DNA from 2 places in the Streptomyces sp. V2I9 genome. Region 2 is predicted to be linked to the other one. Evidence: riboswitches for the same ligand, from Rfam matches in the RefSeq annotation. Region 2 holds a riboswitch; the other holds the start of a gene.
The links. A riboswitch is a leader RNA that binds a small molecule or an ion and turns the genes downstream of it on or off. The one in region 2 is predicted to bind S-adenosylmethionine.

Region 1 (8,947 bases), 2.3 Mb from region 2:
GGTCGCCGGGTTGCGCTCGGGAGAGCGGCACCATGCGGCCGGCGTAGCGCTGGGCCTGGGAGGTGCGGGGCAGGCTCACCCCGGCTTGGGCGTAGGCCCACTGCATCAGGCCGGAACAGTCGAATCCGGAAGGGCCGTTGGCGCCCCAGACATAGGGTCTGCCGAGCGCCTGGTGGACGGCGGCGACGGCGGACATCGCGCGGCCGGACGCGGGGCCGAGGCCGGAGAGGCCGGACACGTCGTCGCGGCCGGAGCGCGAGGCCCGGTCGAAGGAGGCGCGTTCCTCGGGCGGCAGCGAGTCGAGCAGCCGGCGGGCCTCGCGGAGCTTGCCCTCGACGGCGCGCTTGTGGCGGGCGACGGCGGCCCGGTTGCGCTCCAGGTCGGCCAGGGCGCGGGTGGCCTCGGCGCGGGTCTGGGCCATCGTGCGCTGGGCGTGCCGCAGCTTGTCCAGGGTCATGGCCTGGCGGGCCCCGGCCCGGTCGAGGGCGGCGGCCTGCTCCAGGTAGGTGTCGGGGTCGGCGGAGAGCAGCAGCGCGAGCGAGGGGTCGATGGAGCCGGTGCGGTACTGGGCGCCCGCCATCGCGCCGAGCTCGTTGCGCATCCGGTTCACGCGTTCCTGGCCACGGGCCGTGGCGTCCAGGGCGCGGTCCGCCTCGCCGCGCAGCCGGTCCACCCGCTCCCCGGCCGCGTTGAACCGCTCGGTGGCCCGCTCGGCCTCCTCGTGGAGGCGGTCGACGGCGGCCTTCGCACTCTGCCGCGTCTCCTTCGGGTCGGCGCTCGCCGGGGCCGCGGTCAGCGTCGCCGCCGCGGTGGCGGCGGCCGCCGAGATGACCGTGACGCGAACGCCTCTCGTGAAGCCGGACTGTGTGCAACGGCGATGGGACACCACAGGTAGCCGCACTCCCTTCCGCTGACGCGGTGGTGCGCAGCCCCTGCCGCCCGGGCGGGCGGACGGGGTCCGGGAGCTGCGCAGCAGCCAGACAGTAATCGGCCGACTACGCGGCGGCCAAAGACCGCGCCGGTCGCGCAAGGGTGGCCCGACGCCGCCGCCCCGCCGGTGACCTCGGTCTCCGGCGGGGCGGGGGTGTCAGCGTGGTGCGCGGGGATCCCTCGTTCGGGCGTGCCGTGGCGGGTTTCCCGGATGCGCTCCGGCGTCAGATACGGACGCCGAACTGGAAGGTGCCCATGTAGTCCATCGACTCGTAGCGGACGACGGTGCCCGGCTTCGGGGCGTGCAGGATCTGGTTGTTGCCGGCGTAGAAGCCGACGTGCGCCAGGTTGTTGAAGAACACCAGGTCGCCCGGCCTCAGCTGGCTGCGGCCGATCTTCGTGCCGTCGTTGTGCTGGGTGAACGTGGTCCGGCTGATGTGGACGTTCGCCTGGGCGAAGGCCCACTGGGTCAGGCCGGAGCAGTCGTAGGCGTTGGGGCCGGTGGCGCCGGAGACGTACGGCTTGCCGAGCTGGGTGGCGGCGGCGGCCAGAGCGGCGGCGCCGCGGTTGGACGCGGGGGCCTCGTTGCCGAGCTGGACCCGGTCGCCGGCGTCGCGGCTGGCGCGCTGCTCCTCCTGCTTCATCTTGGCGCGCTCGGCCTGGGTCAGCGTGTTGAGGAGCTGCTGGGCGTCGGCGAGCTTGGCCTGGTACTTCTTCTTGTTCTCGCCGAGCGCCTTGCGGACGTCGGCGAGGTCGCCGAGCTTGTCCTGGGCTTCCTTGCGCTGCTGGGCGAGGGTGCGCTGCTTGGACTGGATCTTCTGCAGCGACTCCGTCTGCTTGACCGTCAGCTGGTCGAGCGCGGAGGCCTGGTCGAGGAAGCTGTCCGGGTCCGAGGCGAGGAAGAGGGCCACGGAGGGGTCGATGCCGCCGGAGCGGTACTGCGCGGTGGCGATCGAACCGAGTTCGGTGCGCAGCGTGTTGAGCTCGGCCTGACCGCGGGCGACCTTGTCCTGGAGCGCGTCGACTTCCTTCTTCAGGTTGTCCTGCTGCTCCTTGGCACCGTTGTACTTCTCGGTGGCGGCCTCGGCCTCGTGGTAGAGCTTGTCGACCTTCGCCTTGACTTCGTTCTTGCTCGGCTTGGGGTCGGCGTGGGCGGCCTGGGAGGTCAGGGCCACGGCGGCGGCGGCAGTCGCGGTGAGCACGGTGACACGGGCACGGCTCGGCTGCTTGGGACGACGGTGGGACGCCACGGAGGCGAGCTCCTTCTTCCTCAGCCGCCTACCGGGCAAGTGGGGGAAGAAATCCCCGGCTCCGTGCACATGACGGATTCGGCGGTTCCTCCGCCGCCACCCCCGATGGGTGATCAACCGTGCGAAGGTTCGAGGCCTGACCCTAGTGACCATCTTGTGATCAGTTCAAATCCTCACAGGAATTTTCTCGTCACACCAGGTACTTCTTTACTCTCACCCCACCGCGTGTAGCGGCGACTTGACGGTACGTTCCCAGAAATCCGGCATGTCACACATGCCACCCAAACTCCTTTAGACGCGCGAAAGACGTTTGAGGAGCAAGACGGACGCGACCGGCCGCGCCCCGGCCTTCGCCACGCCGTCCGCCACCTCCCGGTCCGTGGAGACGACCACCACGGGCCGTCCCGGCGGCTCCGCGCGGGCGAGTTGGCGGATCACCTCGTCCGCCGTGACACCGGGCTTGCTGAACAGCACCCGCACGCCGCGCGGCGGCGCGAGCAGCACCGGGGCGGCCAGTTCGGCCCCGTCGAAGACACAGGTCATCTCGGCGCCGGTCTGCGCCGCGAGCACCGAGAGCCCGCCCAGCAGCCGCAACCGCTGCTTCTCCAGCGGCATCTGGGGGTAGCCGGTCTTGGTGACGTTGTAGCCGTCCACGATGAGGTGGGCCTGCGGCAGCGCCAGCAGCTGGTCCAGCAGGGCCGGGTCGGTCTCCGAAAGAGCTCGGGCGGCGATGTCCTTGGGCGACATCCGGCCGGGCTCCAGCGCGTCCACGGTGTCGGCGGGATGCGTCGTCGCCGGGGGCAGCGCCAGCTCACGCCGCAGCCCCGAGGCCGCGTCCAGCACGGTGTCCAGGAGCAGCCGCAGCCGCATGTCCTCCACCGACCGCCCCTCGCGGGCCGCCCGGCGGCTCGCTTCCAGGGCCGCCTCGGCCTCCCCCAGCCGCCCCTTGAGCCGCCGCGACTCGCTCTCCACGGCGGAGAGCTGGGCGGCCGACTCGGCCCGTACGGCATCGGTCTCGGCCACGCTGCGACGCAGGGCGGCCTCGCCCCGCTTGACCTCGCTCTGGGCGCTGCGCAGCTTGCGGTGCAGCGACTCGGCCTCCTTGCGGGTCGCCTCCAGCTCGGTGCGCAGCCGTTCGGTCTCGGCGCGGGTGTGGGCGCGGGCCCGCTCCAGCTCCTCGCGCAGATGGTCCAGCTCGCGCCGGGTCTCCTCGTCCGCCCGCTCCGCGTCGGCGCGCTGAGCCTCCTCGCCGGCGGCCTCGACCAGCTTGACCCAGCCGACCGGGCGCAACACGTAGGCGGCCGCGGCCACATCGAGGGGATCTGCTGCGGCGGGCGGCGAACCCGCCTCCAGGGCGGCGGCCAGCTCCGGCTGGGACTGGCCGAGCCGCTCCCCGATCCGCTGCCGGAAGGCGGCGTCGCCCGCCAGCGCGGCGGCCATCGCGTTCCCCGCGAACTTCGCGCGCCGGGTCGGGGTGAATCTGGCGTACTGCCGCAGCTGGGCGGGCAGTTCGGAGACGGTCAGACCACCGAAGGCATCCGCGACCAGGGCGATCACCCGCCGTCGCACACCCTCGGGCAGCGGACGGCCGAGCACCTCTGCACCGCCGTCGGCCTCATCGGCCGGTCCGGCGCCGCTGGTCGGCTGTTCCACCGTCCGTCACCCCATATACGTGAAGGGCCCGCTCCTCAGGAAGCGGCGCCCGGCTTGTCCACCAGTTCGATCTGGTCCACCGCATTGCACCAACGGCAGCGGACCGACTCGATGGTCTCACTGACCACCTCCCGCTCCTCGACACTCGGCTCACCGGCCAGGTCGAGGTGGACGTACTCCACGACCTTCGACGAACGGGTCACGTCGAAGCGCGTGAGATTGCCGCACAGGGTGCAGCGCCAGCGGGTCCCGTCGGTCGGCAGGGGAACCGTCGTCATCGTTGCGTCCTCTTTCGTCGTCGCCAGGAGTCCGCGCCGGGTGCGCCGCCGCGACTCCACCTGTCTACGTCAAGGATCTCGCGGTGCGCCGTCGAACTGCGGAAGTCCTGGCGTAACCCTACGGCCTCGCGTATGGGCACCGGCCCGGCGAGGCGCTCCCTCCCGGTCCGCACGGGTACGTCATGCTCTGTACATGATCGAGTGGCGGCAGGCGGACCGGCGGACCACGGCCGGGAGGATCCGGGACGCGGCGGCGGCGAGCGGCGCCCCGGTCACGTACGGACTCATCGCCGCCTGCGGCGTGGTGTTCCTGATCAGCCCGCTCTCCGGGTTCGGCGGCGTCACCCACCGGGGCGAGGACGCGCTGCTCGCCGCCCGGGCCGCGTACTTCGAGCGGTGGGGAGTGATCCCCGCCGAGCTGTGGGAGGGATCGGCACACGCGCTGATCACGCCGTTCACCGCGCTGTTCGTGCACGGGAGCTGGCTGCACCTGCTGGGGAACCTGCTGTTCCTGTACGTGTTCGGCGCGATGGCCGAGGAGCGCATGGGCAGGGTGCGGTTCGCGCTGTTCTACGTGGGCTGCGGCTATGCGGCGCTGGTCTGCTACGCGGCGGCGCACGTGGACTCCGAGCAGACCCTGGTGGGGGCGTCGGGGGCGATCTCCGCGGTCCTCGGCGCGTTCCTGTACCTCTTCCCCAAGGCGCGGGTGACCAGCCTGTTCCCGTTCCTGTTCTTCCTGCCGCTGCGCTTCCCCGCCTGGATCGTGCTGGTCTTCTGGTTCGCCCTCCAGTGGGCGGCGGCGCAGAGCGCGGGCAGCGGACCGGGGGTGGCGTATCTGGCGCATGTGGCGGGGTTCGCGGCCGGGTTCCTGTGCGCCTGGGGACTCCACGGGCGGAGGACTAGAGTGAAGGTTCCAGCCACGGCCACCGAGGGAGACAGCCAGCCGTGATCACCGCGATCGTGCTCATCAAGACCAGCGTGGACCGGATTCCGGAGATCGCCGAGGCCATCGCCGCCCTGGACAGCGTCAGCGAGGTCTTCTCCGTCACCGGCACCTACGACCTGATCGCCATGGTCCGTGTCGCCCGGCACGACGACCTCGCGGACATCATCCCCGGCCGGATCAGCAAGATCCCCGGCGTCGAGGGGACCGACACCCACGTGGCCTTCCGGACGTACTCCCAGCACGACCTGGAGGCCGCCTTCGCCATCGGCCTCGACGCGTAGGGGGCGTCCGACGGATCAGGGCCGGTACACCCCCTGACCCCGATGTTCCCCCGGCCGGGGTGTTTCCCCGCGGCCGACCCTCAGACCTGTGCGGCCTCGCCGCGGTCCGGGACGCAGCGGCCGTCCTCGGTGCGGTAGTTCCAGCGGGCTCCGTCGCGGACCAGCTCGGTGACCGCGCGCAGGAAGCGGTCGATGTGCTCGTCGGGCGTACCGGCGCCGAAGCTCACCCGGATCGCGTTCAGGGACCTCTCCCCCGGCTCCGCCTCCGGCGCCCCGCACTCCCCCGGCTCCTGCGGGTCGCTGCCGAGCAGGGTGCGCACCAGCGGGTGGGCGCAGAACAGGCCGTCGCGGACGCCGATGCCGTACTCCGCGGAGAGGGCGGCGGCGAAGTGCGAGCTGTTCCAGCCGCGCACCACGAAGGAGATGACACCGACCCGCGGCGCGTCGTCGCCGAACAGGGAGAGCACCCGCACCTCGGGCACCTCGGCCAGCCCGTCGAGGACCCGCGAGACCAGCTCCTGCTCCCGCGCGACCAGGTGGTCGAAGCCCGCCTCGGTCAGGGCCTTGCAGGCGGAGGCGATGGAGTAGACGCCGATGACGTTGGGCGAACCGGCCTCGTGGCGGGCGGCGGTGGTGTGCCAGTCCACGTCCACGCCCCCGTCGGCGCGGCGGGCGACCGTGCGGGACGCGCCGCCGCCGGCGAGGTAGGGCTCGGCGGCCCGGAGCCAGTCGGCGCGGCCGGCCAGGACGCCGGAGCCGAAGGGCGCGTACAGCTTGTGGCCGGAGAACGCGACCCAGTCGACGCCCAGTTCGGCGATGTCCACGGGGTGGTGCGGCGCCAGCTGGGCGGCGTCCAGGACGATCCGGGCACCGTGCGCGTGGGCGGCGGCGGCGAGTTCCTTCACCGGCCACAGCTCGCCGGTCACGTTGGAGGCGCCGGTGACGCAGACGAGGGCGGGACCGTAGGGGTCGCGGCCGGCCAGCGCGCGCTCCAGGATCTCGACCGCCCGGTCCGGGGTACGGGGCGCGTCGAGGTAGGTGACGCGGGCGTCGCGCCAGGGCAGCAGGGAGGCGTGGTGCTCGGTCTCGTACACGAAGACCTGGCAGTCGGCGGGGAGCGCGGCGGCCAGCAGGTTGAGGGAGTCGGTCGTGGAGCGGGTGAAGACCACCTGGTCGTCGTCGCGGCAGCCGAGGAACTCCGCGACCGTACGGCGGCTGCTCTCGAAGAGGTCGGTGGAGAGCTGCGAGAGGTAGCCGGCGCCGCGGTGGACGCTGCCGTAGTACGGGGCGTACGCGGCGACGTCGTCCCAGACCCGCTGGAGAGCCGGCGCGCTGGCGGCGTAGTCGAGCGCGGCGTAGGTGACCTCACCGCCGGTGACGAGCGGAACGGTGACGTCCTGGCCCAGAACGGGCAGCGGGGCACAAACCGACGGGTCGAGGGCAGCGGTGGTGACAGACATGGCGAACTCCCGTAACAGGCAGGCGAAATCCATGCGCCGGCGGTACGCGGCAGCGCAGGGAGGAGGAAGGAAGAAGGGTGCGCGGAAGAAGGGCGACAAGCCCTAGCGCATTCGCGTGCTCACAGAAGGCTCCCTAGGGACCAGGACCCCGGGGGCTGACATCCGCTGGATGCCGAGGGGCCCGCGCTTGCCGCAGACCTCGCTGCCTACGGCCTGGTCTTCACCCGGGGCACCCCGCCACGGACGGAGGGTTGCCGGACAGCGGGCCGGGGCCGTAGTCGCTGTCACTCATGACCTGCGCAGCATCTTGCCATACGTGGGCACACGCGCAAGGGCGCGGTCCGGCATCCGGACCGCGCCCTCGTTCATACCGCGTGCGCCGGAGTGCCCCTCCGGCGTGGTCAGGCGTTGCTGACCGCCACCCAGCGCTCCAGAGCGCGCTTGGCCGCCCCGGAATCGATGGAGTCGGCCGCGACCGCGATCTTCGCCGCGAGCTGTTCGGCCAGCGTCCCGGTCCCCGGATCGAGGGCGACCAGGGCCGCCGCCGAGTTGAGCAGGACCGCTTCGCGTACCGCACCGCCCTCGCCGTCCAGCAGGCGGCGGGCCACATCGGCGTTGTACGAGGCGTCCGCGCCGCGCAGGGCCTCGACCGGGACGATGGGCAGCCCCACGTCGCGCGGGTCGAACGCCTCCTCGCGGACCGTGCCGTCGCGGACCACCCAGACGCGGGAGGTGGCGGTGGTGGTCAGCTCGTCCAGTCCGTCGTCGCCGCGGAAGACCAGGGCGCTGTTGCCCCGTTCCGCCAGGACACCCGCGACGATGGGCGCCATCCGGGCGTCGGCGACGCCGACCGCCTGGGCGCGGACCCGCGCCGGGTTGGTGAGGGGGCCCAGGATGTTGAACGTGGTCTGCGCGCCGAGCTCCTTGCGGGCCTTGGCCGCGTAGCGCAGGGCGGGGTGGAACTTCACGGCGAAGCAGAAGGTGATGCCCGCCTGCTCGGCGACCTCGACGACCCGCCGCGGAGTCAGCTCCAGATTGACGCCGAGCTTCTCCAGCACGTCGGAGGAGCCGCTGGCGGAGGAGGCGGCGCGGTTGCCGTGCTTGACGACCTTGGCGCCGGTGCCGGCGATGACGATCGCGGACATGGTCGAGATGTTGACCGTCTTGGCGAGGTCGCCGCCGGTGCCGACGATGTCGACCGTGCGGCCCGGCACCTCGATGGTGTTGGCGTGGGTGTACATCGCGCGGACCAGCCCGGTGACCTCCTCGACGGTCTCGCCCTTGGCCCGCAGGGCCACGGCGAACCCGGCGATCTGCGCGTCGGTCGCCTCGCCGCTCATGATGCGGTCCATGGCCCAGGCGGTCTCCTCGGAGCTGAGGTCCTCGCCGCGCAGCAGGGGGTTCAGGAGGCCGGGCCAGGAAGGGGCCGCCACGCCGTCGCCGCCGCTCGGGGTCACCACGTTCATGGTCCGCTCCAGGGTCCACAGCCGGTCAGAAGGATCGGCTCCACCCTATCCAGCGCCGGGGACCGCGAAGAGCCCCGTCCGGCGATTGGACGGGGCTCTCACGGTGGCGATCGGTTCAGGGGATCAGTGGTGGCCGTGGCCCTCGCTGATCTCCTTGTACTCCTCGGGGGTCGCCTTGGGGATCTGGTTCCCCTCGCCGTAGAACCCCTTGCTGAGCTTGGCGCGCAGCTTCTGCACCGGGGAGATCTTGCGCTTCACGCCGTTCTCGTCGACCGCGGGGCCGAGTTCGAGCGGCTTGTACTGCTCGTGCGCCGTGAGCGTGTGCAGCTGCGCGGGGCTGAGCGGCTCGTGGACCTCCACGAACTCACCGTGCGGCAGGCGCTTGATGATGCCGGACTCGCGTCCGTGCAGCACCTTGTCCCGGTCGCGGCGCTGGAGGCCGAGGCAGATCCGCTTGGTGACGATGAACGCGATGACCGGTCCGAGGAAGAAGAAGATCCGGACGAACCAGGTGATGGCGTTGATCGACAGGTGGAAGTGCGTGGCCCACAGGTCGTTGCCGCCGCCGATGAGGCCGACGAAGTACGCCGTGATCCAGGCGACGCCGAACGCGGTACGCGTCGGGGCGTTGCGCGGGCGGTCCAGGATGTGGTGCTCGCGCTTGTCGCCGGTGACCCAGGACT
Region 2 (8,947 bases):
CTCCTTGATGCACGCGCTCTGCGCCTTCTCGGTCGCCTCGGCGCAGGTGCCCCAGCCGTACAGGGTTCCGTCGGCACTGCCGACCCAGCGGTCCACCTCGTACGACTCGGCATAACGGGCGGGGAGTTCGCTGCCCATCGGGTAGCTGAAGATCTGCGTGTCGCCGAGGCGGATGCGGATCTCGTCCCAGACGAACATGGTGGTGACCGCCGTGAACAGGAACGTGACCACCATGGCCGGGAGGACCCGGCGGATCAGGACACCGATGGTGATGCCCGCAGCGGTGAGGAAGAGAAGGAACGCCGGCAGCACGGGCCCGGTGTTGTCGAAGATCACGCCGTCGATCCACTCGCTGAGGAAGACCGAGCGGTACGGCTTCCACCACCAGGTGAACAGCGCCGAGAGCACCACGCCGGAGACCAGCGCGAGGGTGTAGGCCAGGCCCAGCTTGGCGAGCAGCCACTGGCGGCGGGTCGCCGACTGGGTGGTGACGAGCTGTGCGGTGCCGTTCTCCTGGTCGCCCGCGATCAGCGGGGCGCCGATGAAGACGGCGAGGATGACCGGGAGGCCGCCGAGGACGGTGGTGATGTAGTTGTAGCCGCGGTTGTTCTCCATCGGCTGTCCGGCGTCGTTCTCCGGCCAGCCCTTCGCGTCGAGCAGGTGGACCAACTCGTTGCGCTCGTACACGATCCACAGCGCGGTCAGCAGCGTGAGGCCGAGGACGCAGGCCAGGGCGACGCGATGCTGGCGTACGACGAGCCACGGCATTCCGCGCAACAGGCGGCGGCCGGGAGCGGGTTCGGCGGGCTTCTCGGTGAGGGTGGCGCTCATGCGGCCTGAATCCCTTCGGCGTCGACGCGCGCGCCCGGCGTGTAGAGCGACGGCGCGTCCGGGGAGCGGAGGTGGGCGAGGAGGACTTCCTCCAGTGAGGGCTCGACGCTCTGCCAGTCGGCCGGGAGTGGTCCCTGCGGCCGGATCATCGCCTGGAACTGCCGTCCCTGGAGGCGGGTTTCGACGACCGTGTGGTGGCCGAGCTCGGGCGGGAGCGAACCGTCGCGGCTCATCCCGGTGACCAGCGTGTGGGCCGGGACCAGCGCGTCGGCGTCACCGGCCATGCGGATGCGGCCCTCCGCGACGACCAGCAGGTAGTCGCACATGTCCTCCAGCTCGGTCAGCAGATGCGAGGACATCACCACCGTGGTGCCGCGCTCGACGGCCTCCGCCATGAGGAGGGTGCTCATCTCGTCGCGGGCCAGAGGGTCGAGGTCCGCCATCGGCTCGTCCAGGAGCAGCAGTTCCGGCCGCTTGCCGAAGGCGAGGGCGAAGGCGAGGCGGGTGCGCTGGCCGCCGGAGAGCGTGCCGACCCTCGCGTGCTGCGGAATGTTGCCGGAGCGGACGATGCGGTGCGCGGCGGCGGCGTCCCAGTCCGGGTTCAGCTCGGCGCCCATGCGCAGGGTCTCGGCCACGGTGAACCGCTTGAACAGCGGCTTGTCCTGGCCGAGGAACGCGACCTTGGGCAGGACGGCGGGGTCGTCGACCGGTACGCCGAAGATCCGCAGACCGCCGGTGGTCGGCTGTACCTGCCGGGTCGCCAGCCCGAGCAGGGTGCTCTTGCCGGCTCCGTTCGGGCCGACCAGACCGCAGATGCGGCCGGCCGGGATGCGGAAGGAGCAGTCGCGCAGCGCCCAGCCGCGCCGGTAGCGCTTGCCCAGGCCGCGGGCTTCGAGTGCCCAGCTGCCGGACGCCGCGTTCGGGGCGCTCGTGTCTGCCACGCGCCTCACCTCGATTCCATGAGTCAATTAATGGAATCATGGAGTTGTGGGGGGTGGCTGTCAAGCAGGGGAGGAGCGGGTGCCTGCATGGCGGGCTCCACACGACAGGGTGGTGGGCCCCGCACGGCAAGGAGGGAGGGGCCGGCCGTCCGCGCCGGTGACGCGGCCACGGCACACCCGGGCGACGGCCGCAGGGTGCCGCCGCGGATCGTCGCCGTGCCGGCGGCCGCCGTGGACCCCGTGGATCGGGTGACCGGCCCGAACTCCCGCCCGCCCGTGCGTAGGCGTCCCTGCGGGGCGGTCGGCGTACGGACGCGTCCACCGTGGTCAGGGATACCGTGGTCAGGGATACCGTGCTCAGGGATGCCGTGCTCAGGGATTAGGCTCGTCCCATGGGCAGTCACCCGGAAAACCTGCCGACCCCGACCACCCCGGCCGGCCGCGAGGGGCTCGAAGCCGTGCTCGCCCGGCCCGACCGTGCGGTCGTCGCCCTCGACTTCGACGGCACGCTCGCCGACATCGTCCCGGACCCCGAACAGGCGCGCGCCCACCCCGGCACCGTCGAGGCGCTCGCCGCGCTCGCACCGAAGGTCGCGGCCGTCGCCGTGATCACCGGCCGCCCGGCGGCACTCGCGGTGCGCTACGGCGGCTTCGCGGGCGTCCCCGGCCTGGAGCACCTCGTCGTGCTCGGGCACTACGGCGCCGAACGCTGGGACGCTGTGACCGGTACCGTCAACGCCCCCGCTCCGCATCCGGGCGTCACGGCGGTACGCGCCGAACTCCCCGGCCTGCTCGACGATTCCGGCGTCGGGAAGGGCGCCTGGATCGAGGAGAAGGGGCAGGCCGTCGCGGTCCACACCCGACGTGCCGAGGACCCGCAGGCGGCCTTCGACATGTTGCGCGGACCCCTCGGCGAGCTGGCCGCGCGGCACGGCCTCATCGTCGAACCGGGCCGCCTGGTCCTGGAATTGCGCCCGCCCGGCATGGACAAGGGCGTCGCGCTCGCCCGGTTCGTCGCGGAGCTGGACGCCGAGTCCGTGATCTACGCGGGCGACGACCTCGGGGACCTGGCCGCCTTCGCCGCCGTGGAGAAGCTGCGGTCCGAGGGTGCGGACGGCATCCCCGGCCTCCTGGTGTGCAGCGGCAGCGCCGAGGTGCCCGAACTGTCCGACCGCGCCGACCTGTCGTTGCCGGGCCCGGCCGCGGTGGTCGCCTTCCTGGCGGCGCTCGCCGAGCGGCTGTGACCGGCGGGCCGCTCGACGGGCCGAGTGGTCCGCCGAGCGGTCCCGCGGCCCCTCACCCCTGCCGCAGTGCCTCCAGCTGGTCCAGGAACCACTGCTGGGGCGGCAGTGCCGTCGCCGCCCCGGCCAGGCGCTCCGTGCGGGCGGAGCGTTCGCCGGCGGGCATCGTCAGCGCCTCGTGCAGGGCCTCCGCCGTGCCCGTCACGTCGTACGGGTTGACCACGATCGCGTCCTCGCCCAGCTCCTCGTACGCCCCCGCCTCGCGCGAGAGCACCAGCGCGCAGCCCTGGTCCGAGACGACCGGGACCTCCTTGGCGACCAGGTTCATGCCGTCGCGGATCGGGTTGACCAGGGCCACGTCCGCCATCCGGTACGCGGCCAGCGAGCGGGCGAAGTCGTCCTTGACGTGGAGGACGACCGGCGTCCAACTCTCCGTCCCGTACGCCCCGTTGATCTCCGTGGCCAGCGACTGCACCGCCGCCGTGTAATCCCGGTAGAGGGCGAGGTCCTGGCGGGAGGGGTAGGCGAAGGCGATGTGCACGACGCGTTCGCGCCACTCCGGGTGGGCGTCCAGCAGGGCCCGGTAGGCGTGCAGGCCGCGCACGATGTTCTTGGACAGCTCGGTGCGGTCCACCCGGACCACGGTCTTCCGGCCCTCGCCCACCTGCTCCCGCAGCGCCGCCATCCGCTCGTCCACGTCCGGCTCGTGCGCACGGCGGCGCAGGAACTCCGCGTCGGCCCCGAGGCCGTGCACCCCGATCCGGGTCCGGCCCGTGCCGCCGAGGATCTCCGTACAGCAGCCGATGAACGCGTCCGCCCAGCGGCGGGTCAGGAACGCGGCCCGGTCCGCGCCGAGGATGCCGCGCAGCAACTGCTCCGCGATGTCGTCGGGCAGCAGCCGGAAGTAGTCCACGGGCGCCCAGGGGGTGTGCGAGAAGTGGCCGATCCTCAGGTCCGGGCGCAGCTCCCGCAGCATGCCGGGAACCAGGGCCAGGTGGTAGTCCTGGACGAGGACCGAGGCTCCCGGCTCCGCCTCCTCGGCCAGCGCGCGGGCGAAGGCCCGGTTGTACGTCTCGTACGCGGCCCACTGCCTGCGGAACTCCGCGTCGAAGACCGGCTCGACGGGCGTCTGGTAGAGCATGTGGTGGACGAACCACAGCACCGAGTTCGCAATGCCGTTGTAGGCGTCGGCGTGCACCTCCGCGTCGATGTCCAGCATCCGGACGCCCGGCTCCCCGACCCCGCGGCGGACCGCCTCGCGGTCGCCGTCGCCGAGGGCCGCGCAGACCCACAGCTTGTCGTCGACGGCGCTCAGCCCGGAGACGAGACCGCCCCCGCCGCGTTTGGCGTCGAGCGTCCCGTCCTCACCGAGCGTGTACGAGACGGGGCCGCGGTTGGACGCGACGAGGACCTGGGAAGCGGTGGAACGGGTGGAACCGGTGGAAGGCGTGTGCTCGGAGACCATGTACCGGAACCTAGCCCGTGAGCCCGGCCCCCAAACGCCCGGCGGCTCCACCCGGCACCGCCTCAGACGGCCCGGCCGCTCCGGCCGCCCACAGCCTCACCCGGCCCCGGCGTTCCGGGCGCTCACCCCTCACGCCGCCCACCGCCTCACGCCACCCACCGCCTCACGCCGCCCACCGCTCCGCGTACTCCGCGATCTCCCGCATCGGCGGCCGCTCCTCGGTGTCCACCGGGTGCGTACGGGGGACGAAGCCGCCCTCGCCGCGCTCGAACTGGGTCAGCGACGGCCGCACCAGATGGCCGCGCGAGAGCCTGAGCTGCGCCGTACGGTAGATCGCCGCCGCCATGCGGCCCAGCGCCTGCCCGTCCTGGTGGCGATGGAGGCGTACGCCGACGTCCACCTGGGCCAGCGCGTCCAGGCCCACCGTGTGCAGCGCGTCCACCAGCAGCCCCAGCTCCACTCCGTAACCGACCGGGAACGGCAGCCGCTCCAGCAGGGAGCGCCGCACCGCGTATTCACCGCCCAGCGGCTGGACGAACCCGGCCAGCCGCGGCCAGTGCAGATTGAGCAGCGGGCGTGCCACCAGTTCGGTGACGCGGCCGCCCTGACCTGCCGCGTCACCGAGCGGGCGGTCGTACATGGCCTTGACGAACTGGATGGCCGGATCGGTGAGCAGCGGCCCCACCGTCCCCGAGACGAAGTCCGCCGAGAAGTCCCTGAGATCCGCGTCCACGAAGCAGACGATCTCGCCGCTGGTCACCAGGAGTGAGCGCCACAGTACCTCGCCCTTGCCGGGCAGCGCCGGGATCCGGGGCAGGATCGCGTCCCGGTGGACCACCCGTGCGCCTGCCGCCCGTGCCACGGCCGCGGTGGCGTCGGTGGAGCCGGAGTCGATCACCACGAGTTCGTCGACGAGCCGGACCTTCTCCATCAGCTCCCGGCGGATCGTCGCCACGATCGCGCCGACCGTGGCCTCCTCGTTGAGCGCGGGCAGCACCACGCTCACGGTCGTACGGCGCGGGTCGGCGGTCCGGGCGTCGGCGAGCCGGTTCAGCGGGCGGTCGCCGGACGACCAGGAACGCCTGGTCAGCCAGCGTTCCACCTCTTCGAGCACGGTCGGCACTCCCTGTGTGTGATCCATCTCGCGGTTCGGACGGCTATCTCGACGGTCCGGTGCTTCGGTTACAGTCTTGAACAACGCGTATCGCCGTCGCATGTCGGGGTCGGAGCGCGCATAAACGCCTGGATCGAAGATCCAGCGCCATAGAGCTCATCCAGAGGGACTGAGGGAACGGCCCGTTGAAGTCCCGGCAACCCTCCTGCCGACCGCGAGGTCACGGTGGGGAAGGTGCCAATTCCGTCTTGCGGCGAAATGCGCCGCGAGGAAGATGAGGAGAAAGGGACCTCCGCCATCATGGCTGTTCAGACCGTTGCAGGTACCACCGTTCCTTCCGCCCCGGCCGTCGACCTCGGTCCCGCCGCGGCGCTTTCCTGCCGCGAGTGCGGCGAGCGGTTCGAACTCGGCCCCCTGTTCGCCTGCGCCTCCTGTTTCGGACCGCTGGAAGTGGCGTACGACCTGCCCACCGGCTCCCCCGAGGAGCTGCGCAAGCGCATCGAGGCCGGCCCGGACAACATCTGGCGGTACGCCCCGCTGCTGCCCGTCCCCGCCGACGTGGCGGAGAAGCCCAACATCAACCCCGGCTTCACCAAGCTCGTCAAGGCCGACAACCTCGCCCGCGAGCTGGGCGTCACCGGCGGCCTGTACGTCAAGGACGACTCCGGCAACCCGACGCACTCCTTCAAGGACCGGGTCGTCGCCATCGCCGTCGAGGCCGCCCGCGCCTTCGGGTTCACCACCCTCTCCTGCTCCTCCACGGGCAACCTGGCCGGGGCCGTCGGCGCCGCCGCCGCCCGCGCCGGACTGCGCTCCTGCGTGTTCATCCCGCACGACCTGGAGCAGGGCAAGGTCGTCATGGCCGCGGTGTACGGCGGTGAGCTGGTCGGTATCGAGGGCACCTACGACGACGTCAACCGCTTCTGCTCCGAGCTCATCGGCGACCCGCTCGGCGAGGGCTGGGGCTTCGTCAACGTCAACCTCCGTCCGTACTACGGCGAGGGTTCCAAGACGCTGGCGTACGAGATCTGCGAGCAGCTCGGCTGGAAGCTGCCCGACCAGATCGTCATCCCGATCGCGTCCGGCTCCCAGCTCACCAAGATCGACAAGGGGTTCCAGGAGCTGATCGAGCTGGGCCTCGTCGAGGACAAGCCGTACAAGATCTTCGGCGCCCAGGCCGAGGGCTGCTCCCCGGTCTCCGCCGCCTTCAAGGCCGGCCACGACGTGGTACGTCCCCAGAAGCCGAACACCATCGCCAAGTCGCTGGCCATCGGCAACCCGGCGGACGGCCCGTACGTGCTGGACATCGCCCGGCGCACCGGCGGCGCGGTGGAGGACGTCACCGACGAGCAGGTCGTCGACGCGATCAAGCTGCTGGCCCGCACCGAGGGCATCTTCGGCGAGACGGCGGGCGGGGTGACCGTCGGCGTGACGAAGAAGCTGGTCGAGGCCGGCGTGATCGACCCGGCGCTCACCACCGTCGTCCTGAACACCGGCGACGGACTCAAGACGCTTGACGCGGTCGCCCCCACCTCGCAGGCCACGGCGACCATCAAGCCGAGCCTGGACGCGTTCCGCGCCGCGGGCCTCGCCTCCGCCTGACCACTCCGACCACAGCAGCAAGAAAGGCGTCCGCCATGAGCGTCAAGGTCCGCATCCCCACCATCCTCCGCACCTACACGGGCGGCCAGGCCGAGGTCACGGCGGAGGGCGCGAAGCTCTCCGAGGTCATCGAGTCCCTGGAGAAGGACCACCCGGGCATCGCGGCCCGCGTCCTGGACGACCAGGGCAAGCTGCGCCGCTTCGTCAACGTGTACGTCAACGACGACGACGTGCGTTTCGAGGGCGGCCTCGACGCCGCCACCCCGGACGGCGCGGGCGTCTCGATCATTCCCGCGGTCGCCGGCGGCTGCTGAGCCGGTCCGGAGCGGTTCGGGCCGGTTCACGCCGGGTCGGTTCGGGCCGGGTCGGGCCGGTTCACGCCGGGTCGGTTCGAGCCGGGTCGGTTCGGGTCGACGTGCTCCCCGGCCGGTGTGAGCCCTATGGGGCCGTCGAGACCGGTGTGGCCATCGCGCCTTCGCGGGACCACCGTTGCCCCCTCCGCTCCAGAAGCGGAGGGGGCAATTCTGCATGGTTGAGCGCGGTACAGTTGGGGAAGCCCCGTCCGCTGCTCGTGCCGCCCGCATATGAGAATGCGCCCGGCCCCGATAAGAAGCAGCCAATGTACGTGAACCTCTTGCGGCATAAGTGGCCTTTGACTGGCCCGACTTGCCCGTACATCTCAGGAAACGCTCCTATTCGCGTGTTCAGCCGCCCCCAGATTTCTCGTCCGATTGACCTGTTGCAGAGGGCAGTTGGACGGATACATTCGGCCGCGGTCGACGCGCTGCGGCGCCGCGCACCCTCTCCTGTCGGAGGGTGAGTCGTGACCCGGGCCCGCGAAGTGCGGTCCCGTGCAAGGGCCAGTAATAGGGGAGTTAGGCATGGCTCAGGGCACCGTCAAGTGGTTCAACGCGGAGAAGGGGTACGGCTTCATCGCGGTCGACGGTGGTGCGGATGTTTTCGTCCACTACAGCGCGATCCAGATGGACGGGTACCGCACCCTCGAAGAGGGTCAGCGAGTTGAATTCGAGATCTCGCAGGGCCAGAAGGGGCCCCAGGCCGACATGGTCAAGCTCGCTGTCGGCTGAGGCCGGCGCGTCTGTCCGACGACACCACTCACGCACGTAGGGCCCGACCCCCCTGGAGTTCTCCAGCAGGGATCGGGCCCTACGCGCGTTCCGGGACCGCCGCCGCCCTCGGGGCACGTACCTGCGGCGGGCCCCGCGCGGCACCGCCGGCGGCCCCGGACCACATGGCGGGCACTCGCCCGAGGCGCTTGCACTCTCGGGGGTCGAGTGCTAATCATTGGCGTTAGCACTCTCCAGGTGAGAGTGACAGAACTTGGACCGGGCCGGTGAGGTCCGCAGGTGCGGTGGGGCAAGGAACCACCACGCAGCAGGCCGTCCGTCGCGGGCGCCTCTCGGTCCGGAGCAATCCACCCCTGTCCGGGAGGACCACTTCACATGGCCAAGATCATCGCGTTCGACGAGGAGGCACGGCGCGGTCTCGAGCGCGGGATGAACCAGCTCGCCGACGCCGTCAAGGTCACCCTCGGCCCCAAGGGCCGTAACGTCGTCCTCGAGAAGAAGTGGGGCGCGCCCACGATCACCAACGATGGTGTTTCCATCGCCAAGGAGATCGAGCTCGAGGACCCGTACGAGAAGATCGGTGCGGAGCTGGTCAAGGAGGTCGCCAAGAAGACGGACGACGTCGCCGGCGACGGTACGACCACCGCCACCGTTCTCGCCCAGGC

Region 1: another riboswitch for S-adenosylmethionine. It lies ahead of QFZ71_RS06550 (aminotransferase class V-fold PLP-dependent enzyme); the one in region 2 lies ahead of thrC (threonine synthase).

The regions. Positions count from the first base shown of each region.
Region 1 is NZ_JAUSZJ010000002.1:1,452,942-1,461,888, forward strand. It holds gene QFZ71_RS06520 (C40 family peptidase) at 1-889, opposite strand, end outside; gene QFZ71_RS06525 (NlpC/P60 family protein) at 1,155-2,180, opposite strand; gene QFZ71_RS06530 (NYN domain-containing protein) at 2,472-3,833, opposite strand; gene QFZ71_RS06535 (hypothetical protein) at 3,869-4,111, opposite strand; gene QFZ71_RS06540 (rhomboid family intramembrane serine protease) at 4,305-5,060, shown strand; gene QFZ71_RS06545 (Lrp/AsnC family transcriptional regulator) at 5,057-5,338, shown strand; gene QFZ71_RS06550 (aminotransferase class V-fold PLP-dependent enzyme) at 5,419-6,798, opposite strand; SAM riboswitch class IV at 6,977-7,094, opposite strand; gene trpD (anthranilate phosphoribosyltransferase) at 7,200-8,264, opposite strand; gene QFZ71_RS06560 (ubiquinol-cytochrome c reductase cytochrome b subunit) at 8,388-8,947, opposite strand, start outside.
Region 2 is NZ_JAUSZJ010000002.1:3,733,104-3,742,050, forward strand. It holds gene QFZ71_RS16470 (ABC transporter permease) at 1-831, opposite strand, end outside; gene QFZ71_RS16475 (ABC transporter ATP-binding protein) at 828-1,772, opposite strand; gene otsB (trehalose-phosphatase) at 2,165-3,016, shown strand; gene QFZ71_RS16485 (trehalose-6-phosphate synthase) at 3,069-4,478, opposite strand; gene QFZ71_RS16490 (glucosyl-3-phosphoglycerate synthase) at 4,642-5,592, opposite strand; SAM riboswitch class I at 5,746-5,873, shown strand; gene thrC (threonine synthase) at 5,893-7,194, shown strand; gene QFZ71_RS16500 (MoaD/ThiS family protein) at 7,230-7,508, shown strand; gene QFZ71_RS16505 (cold-shock protein) at 8,076-8,282, shown strand; gene groL (chaperonin GroEL) at 8,658-8,947, shown strand, end outside.